One region of the Kluyvera ascorbata genome, then DNA from elsewhere that is predicted to be linked to it. Evidence: predicted binding sites of a transcription regulator. Region 1 holds the regulator's gene; each other region holds the start of a gene.

Region 1 (2,273 bases):
AAATGACCTGGTGCTGGAAGCCGCATTTGGTCAGGCAGAAGGCTATATCGATCAGTACTTCGCCAAAGGTAGCTACAAATTTGATATCCCTGGCGGCCCGCTGACCACCAGCTACCAGTTCTACGGTACCCGTGACAAGGTGAGCGATCACGGCGTCAACGACATCTATGACGGCACCGCATGGCTGCAAGCATTAACCTTCGGCTACAAGCTGCAAGAAGTCTTCGACTTCCGTCTGGAAGGGACCTGGGTTAAAGCAGAAGGCCAGCAGGGTTACTTCCTGCAGCGTATGACGCCAACCTACGCCTCCTCTAACGGTCGTCTGGATATCTGGTGGGATAACCGCTCTGACTTCAACGCCAACGGCGAAAAAGCGGTCTTCTTCGGTACTATGTATGACCTGAAAAACTGGGATCTGCCGGGTTGGGCAGTGGGTGCTTCTTACGTTTACGCATGGGATGCTAAGCCAGCGACCTGGCAGTTGAGCCCGGATGCGTACTACGACAAGAACAACAAGATTAAAGAGTCTGCCTACAGCCTCGATGTAGCATACACCGTACAGGATGGTCGTGCGAAAGGTACGCTGTTCAAACTGCACTTCACTCAGTATGACAATCACTCCGATATCCCAAGCTGGGGCGGTGGTTACGGCAACATCTTCCAGGATGAGCGTGACGTGAAATTCATGGTTATCGCACCGTTCACCATTTTCTGATGCTAACGTGGCAGGGGGAGACCTCTGCCGCCGCTAAGAGGCTCATCGTATGAAAAAACTGATTATTGTTGCGCTGATGGCTGCTGGGTTAACCGCCTGTGCGCAATCTCCTGCGCCGAAGGAAGATAGCAAGCTGAAGGATGCCTACAGCGCCTGTATTAACACCGCAGAAGGCAACCCGGATAAAATTCAGGCCTGTCAAAGCGTACTGAACGTGCTGAAGCAAGAGAAAGCACACGAGCAGTTCGCGAACCAGGAAAGCGTGCGCGTCATCGACTACCAGAAATGCATTAACGCTAGAAAAATGGGCAATGATGAAGCAGTAGCAAAAAACTGCGATAAGATCTGGCAAGAAATTCGCAGCAACAATACGCCGCAGAAATAGGCTTACGCTGATAATAAAAAACCGCTGCTTGCAGCGGTTTTTTTGTGGGCGTCGTAAAACGCAGAGTATAAAAAAACCAGCGCATAGGCTGGCTTTTCGAGAGGCAGTACGCTTATTTTGCGACTGCGTCATGCGCGTGTTCATCTTCACGGCAGTCGCCTTCAGCGCAGTGACCGTAGAGATAAAGACTGTGGTTCGTTAAGCGAATACCATGCTTCGACGCGATTTCACGCTGACGAGCTTCGATGGAATCATCGCTGAACTCGATCACTTTGCCGCAGTCGAGGCAAATCAGGTGATCGTGGTGATGCTGCTGGGTCAGTTCGAAAACGGATTTACCGCCTTCAAAATTATGACGAGTCACGATGCCGGCGTCATCAAACTGGTTAAGTACGCGGTAAACCGTGGCCAAACCAATCTCTTCACCCATGTCGATCAGGCGTTTATATAAGTCTTCCGCGCTGACATGGTGGTTATCCGGTTCCTGAAGGACTTCCAGAATCTTTAACCGTGGAAGTGTGACTTTCAGGCCAGCCTTCTTTAATGCGGTATTGTTGTCAGTCATGCGGAATCTGTCCTGTTGCTAAACGATCAACTTCCATCAGCGAAAGTATCACAGAGAATGCACCCGAATTAATGCGTCTCATTATAGAATGACCCTATTGAAATGAAAACAGCAAGAGCCGGGTAAACTAAGCTATCAAAAACGAGGCTTCACCGACAAAGTTACGATGAGACCGCGCTAAATCAGAAGATATTGTACAGGTATGCGCTAAAAAGTTAAAAAATTGTAGCTATTATTTTAATTGCTTTTACCTATTAATGAGGCGTAGTTTCATCACTACGCCTCACTGTTTTGCATCAGGCGTTTTTGATCTCTTCCAGGTGCAGCTCTTCTGCAACCTGCTTAACCCATTTTTCAACGCGTTCAGCGGTCAGCTCAGGCTGACGGTCTTCGTCGATGGCCAGACCAACAAAGTGGTCGTCATCGGCCAGGCCTTTAGACGCTTCGAAATGGTAACCTGCCGTTGGCCAGTGACCGACGATGGTCGCGCCGCGTGGTTCAATGATGTCGCGAATGGTACCCAGCGCATCACAGAAATATTCAGCATAGTCTTCCTGGTCGCCGCAGCCAAACAGCGCGACCAGCTTGCCGTTGAAGTCCACTTCTTC
Region 2 (2,273 bases), 2.1 Mb from region 1:
TAATCGCAACTTTGAAACCTGCCAGAATGTATTCACCCAGCATTTCGAAGAAGCTTTGCCCTTCGTGCAGGTTAGACATCTGGATGTTCTCTTCGCTGGCATCAACGCGGTACGGGTTGATCAGCGACAGAACGATAAAGGTGCTGAACATGTTCAGTACCAGCGCCGCAACAACGTACTTCGGCTCCAGCATGGTCATGTAGGCGCCAACGATAGACATGGAAACGGTAGACATCGCCGTGGCCGCCATGGTGTACATGCGGTTACGGGACATTTTGCCGAGGATATCTTTATAGGCGATGAAGTTTTCAGACTGGCCCAGAATCAGGGAGCTGACGGCGTTGAAAGACTCCAGTTTGCCCATGCCGTTGATTTTAGACAGCACGGTACCAATCGCACGAATGACAATTGGCAGAACACGAATGTGCTGCAGAATACCGATAAGTGCAGAGATGAAGACGATAGGGCAGAGGACTTTCAGGAAGAAGAAAGCCAGGCCTTTATCGTTCATGCTACCGAAGACGAAGTCGGTCCCGTTGTTCGCGAAACCAAGCAGTTTTTCGAACATTTCAGCAAAGCCACGCACGAAGCCCAGACCAACGTCGGAGTTCAGGAAGAACCATGCCAGTAAAACTTCAATGACAAGTAGTTGAATAACATAACGAATACGAATCTGTTTGCGGTTGGTACTGACCAGTAAGGCCAGGATGCCTACCACAACGAGCGCGAGAATAAAATGCAAGACGCGGTCCATATTTGCTCCAAACATGAGACGGGTTAAATTTTCTTGCACATTCTATGTAACATCATTAAATAAAACGAGATCCCCGTCCCACTATATTTAGTTCCTGTGAGCAAACTCAAAATTAGTGATCAAAGATACATTTTTGTGATGTTAAGTAAATGTATGAAAAGTTCCCTTGTTGTACTACTCTCATCATAAGCGTACACCAAACCCCCGCAACCTCCAGTCTGGCAATTGATTCCGGCTATCAGAGTAATCATTATCATCTCTTACAAATGAACTTGATAATCATTCTCATTCTGTTAGCCTGAAACATAGCAAAGGCTATGTTTTTGAGGCAGAGAATGAGCAACAGTCGCGTTGAAAGTAACACCGGTCGAGCAGCGCGCCGTATGAGGCTTGCGCTGATGGGGCCAGCATTTATTGCCGCCATCGGCTATATCGATCCCGGCAACTTCGCTACCAATATTCAGGCGGGGGCGAGCTTCGGCTACCAGTTGCTGTGGGTCGTTGTCTGGGCAAACCTGATGGCGATGCTGATTCAGGTGCTGTCGGCTAAGCTCGGCATCGCTACGGGGAAAAACCTGGCGGAGCAGATTCGTGATCACTATCCGCGCCCGGTGGTGTGGTTTTACTGGGTGCAGGCGGAAATTATCGCCATGGCGACCGATCTTGCTGAATTTATTGGCGCGGCTATCGGCTTTAAACTGATCCTCGGGATTTCGCTGCTGCAAGGCGCTGTGCTTACTGGGATCGCGACCTACTTAATTCTGATGCTGCAACGCCGTGGGCAAAAGCCGTTGGAAAAAGTGATCGGTGGCCTGCTGCTGTTTGTCGCGGCGGCCTATATCGTGGAGTTGGTTTTCTCCCAGCCGCAGCTGGCGCCGCTCGCGAAAGGAATGATTATTCCGTCATTACCTAACTCCGAAGCGGTGTTTCTTGCAGCGGGCGTGCTGGGTGCGACCATCATGCCGCACGTTATTTATCTGCATTCATCACTGACTCAACATCTGCACGGCGGGAGCGCGAAAGAGCGCTATCACGCGACGCGCTGGGACGTGGCAATTGCCATGACCATTGCTGGTTTTGTTAACCTGGCGATGATGGCGACGGCGGCTGCGGCGTTCCATTTCCACGGGCACACCGGCATTGCTGACCTCGACGAAGCGTATCTCACCCTCGAACCGTTGTTGAGCCATGCGGCGGCAACCATCTTCGGTCTGAGCCTGGTCGCGGCGGGGCTCTCCTCTACGGTCGTGGGGACGCTGGCCGGTCAGGTGGTGATGCAGGGCTTTATTCGCTTCCATATTCCGCTGTGGTTCCGCCGTGCGGTGACGATGCTACCGTCATTTATCGTGATTCTGATGGGGCTCGACCCGACGCGTATTCTGGTCATGAGCCAGGTGCTGCTTAGCTTTGGGATCGCGCTGGCGCTGGTGCCGCTGTTGATTTTCACCAGCAACCGTCAGCTAATGGGTGAGCTGGTCAACACATTGTGGATTAAACGTATTGGCTGGGTGATTGTGGC
Region 3 (2,273 bases), 2.2 Mb from region 1:
TATATTACTGAGGGAATAATAACGGATGGCGCAGAACGCGCCATCCGGGATACTTATTTTTTCGCGACGGTCTCTTCACCGACCAGGCCAATTTTCAGATAGCCTGCCTGATGCAGAGTATCCATGACCTTCATCATCGTCTCATAGTCCACGGTTTTGTCCGCACGGAAGAAGATAGTGGTATCTTTTTTGCCTTCCGTCAGCGCGTCAATTGCCGTCACCATGTTGTCGTCGGTAATCGGATCGTTACCGAGGAACATTGATTTGTCCGCCTTCACCGACAGATAGACTGGTTTATCCGGGCGAGGCTGCGGTTGGCTAGACGAGGCTGGCAAATTCACTTTGACATCCACGGTGGCCAGCGGGGCGGCAACCATGAAGATAATCAGCAGTACCAACATGACATCGATAAACGGCGTCACGTTGATATCATGCATTTCGCCATTATCGTCCAGATTTTCATTAAGACGCATTGCCATGGGGCGTTAACCTACTCGTAATTTCTGGGCGGTACGCACCGGGTGTACGCCGCTGGCGCTGAGGTCCAGGTCACGGCTTTGCAGCAGCAGAACCTGCGCCGCAACGTCGCTCAGGTTGGCTTTAAAGCCGCCAATCAGACGCGCGAAGATGTTATAGATAACCACCGCTGGAATCGCAGCGAACAGGCCAATTGCCGTTGCCAGCAGCGCTTCCGCGATACCAGGAGCGACGACCGCCAGGTTAGTGGTCTGGGTCTGGGCGATACCGATGAAGCTGTTCATGATACCCCATACGGTACCAAACAGGCCGACGAACGGGGAGATAGCACCGATGGTCGCCAGGAAGCCGTTACCACGGCCCATATGACGACCCACAGCTGCCACACGACGCTCCAGACGGAAGCCGGTACGTTCTTTAATACCTTCGTTATCTTCCGAACCCGCAGAGAGCTCCAGTTCGTTCTGCGCTTCGTTGATTAACTGAGTGCTCAGGCTACGAGCATCAAAAGCGGCCGCAATTTCATTTGCCTGATTCAGGGAACGTGCATCGCCTAACAGTTTTTGTTCGCGCTTGAGGCGGCGCTTATGGGAGATAAGCTCTGCACCTTTGCTGAAGAAAATAGCCCAGGTGACGACGGATGCCAGTATCAAGCCAATCATGACTACTTTAACCACGATGTCGGCATGATGATACATACCCCAAACGGAGAGATCCGCCTGCATCAAATTATTACCCACTGTGTATCTCCAGGACGTAAATCACAAATTCTGGGAACAATAATATCAAAACATCGTCGAATTGATAGTAGTTCTCATTAGTATTTACATATTGACCCAAATCACACTTATTTTCCTTGCGCTTACGCAGTAAAAAAGTTTTCCGCCCGTTTTTTGGCAAAATTTTCTGCTGTTCGCGCACTAAACGGTAGATCCCGCGTGCAATCGTGTTAATTTAGCCATCCAGACGTATAAAAACAGGTAGACAAAAATGGCAGACAAGCACCTCGATACCGCGCTGGTTAACGCCGGACGCAGCAAAAAATACACCCAGGGATCGGTGAACAGCGTCATTCAGCGCGCCTCTTCGCTGGTGTTCGATACGGTCGCCGCCAAAAAACATGCGACCCACAACCGCGCCAACGGCGAACTGTTCTATGGCCGTCGCGGTACCCTCACCCACTTCTCATTGCAGGAAGCGATGTGTGAACTGGAAGGCGGTGCCGGCTGTGCCCTCTTCCCCTGCGGTGCCGCAGCGGTAGCCAATACGATTCTGGCGTTTGTTGAACAGGGCGATAACGTGCTGATGACCAACACCGCCTATGAGCCAAGCCAGGACTTCTGCACCAAAATTCTCGGCAAGCTGGGCGTAACCACCAGCTGGTTTGACCCAATGATCGGCGAAGGGATTGCCGCGCTGATTAAGCCCAATACCAAAATCGTATTCCTGGAATCCCCCGGCTCCATCACCATGGAAGTGCACGACATTCCGGCCATTGTTGCCGCCGTGCGCCGGGTCGCGCCTGAAGCCATCATCATGATCGACAACACCTGGGCGGCGGGGATTCTGTTTAAAGCGCTCGATTTCGGTATCGATATCTCTATTCAAGCCGGTACCAAATACCTGATTGGCCATTCGGATGCGATGGTGGGTACGGCAGTGTCTAACGAGCGCTGCTGGCCGCAGCTGCGTGAAAACGCCTACCTGATGGGCCAGATGCTCGATGCGGATACCGCCTACATGACCAGTCGCGGCCTGCGTACGCTGGGCGTGCGTTTACGTCAGCACCATGAAAG

The links. The regulator Fur, encoded in region 1, represses iron uptake genes when iron is present. The targets are predictions, from matches to a motif close to ATAATAATGAGAACNACTATCAA.
Region 2: a site for Fur is predicted at 1,027-1,049, ahead of MY052_RS06910 (Nramp family divalent metal transporter). Genes of this name have one in related genera too.
Region 3: a site for Fur is predicted at 1,279-1,301, ahead of exbB (tol-pal system-associated acyl-CoA thioesterase). Genes of this name have one in related genera too.

What each region holds. Positions count from the first base shown of each region.
Region 1 covers NZ_CP096201.1:3,533,230-3,535,502, reverse strand. Annotated here, with positions in the region: gene chiP (chitoporin ChiP) at 1-715, shown strand, start outside; gene MY052_RS16895 (ChiQ/YbfN family lipoprotein) at 765-1,100, shown strand; gene fur (ferric iron uptake transcriptional regulator) at 1,213-1,665, opposite strand; gene fldA (flavodoxin FldA) at 1,962-2,273, opposite strand, start outside.
Region 2 covers NZ_CP096201.1:1,450,307-1,452,579, forward strand. Annotated here, with positions in the region: gene MY052_RS06905 (NupC/NupG family nucleoside CNT transporter) at 1-754, opposite strand, end outside; gene MY052_RS06910 (Nramp family divalent metal transporter) at 1,090-2,273, shown strand, end outside.
Region 3 covers NZ_CP096201.1:705,049-707,321, reverse strand. Annotated here, with positions in the region: gene exbD (TonB system transport protein ExbD) at 54-479, opposite strand; gene exbB (tol-pal system-associated acyl-CoA thioesterase) at 486-1,217, opposite strand; gene metC (cystathionine beta-lyase) at 1,468-2,273, shown strand, end outside.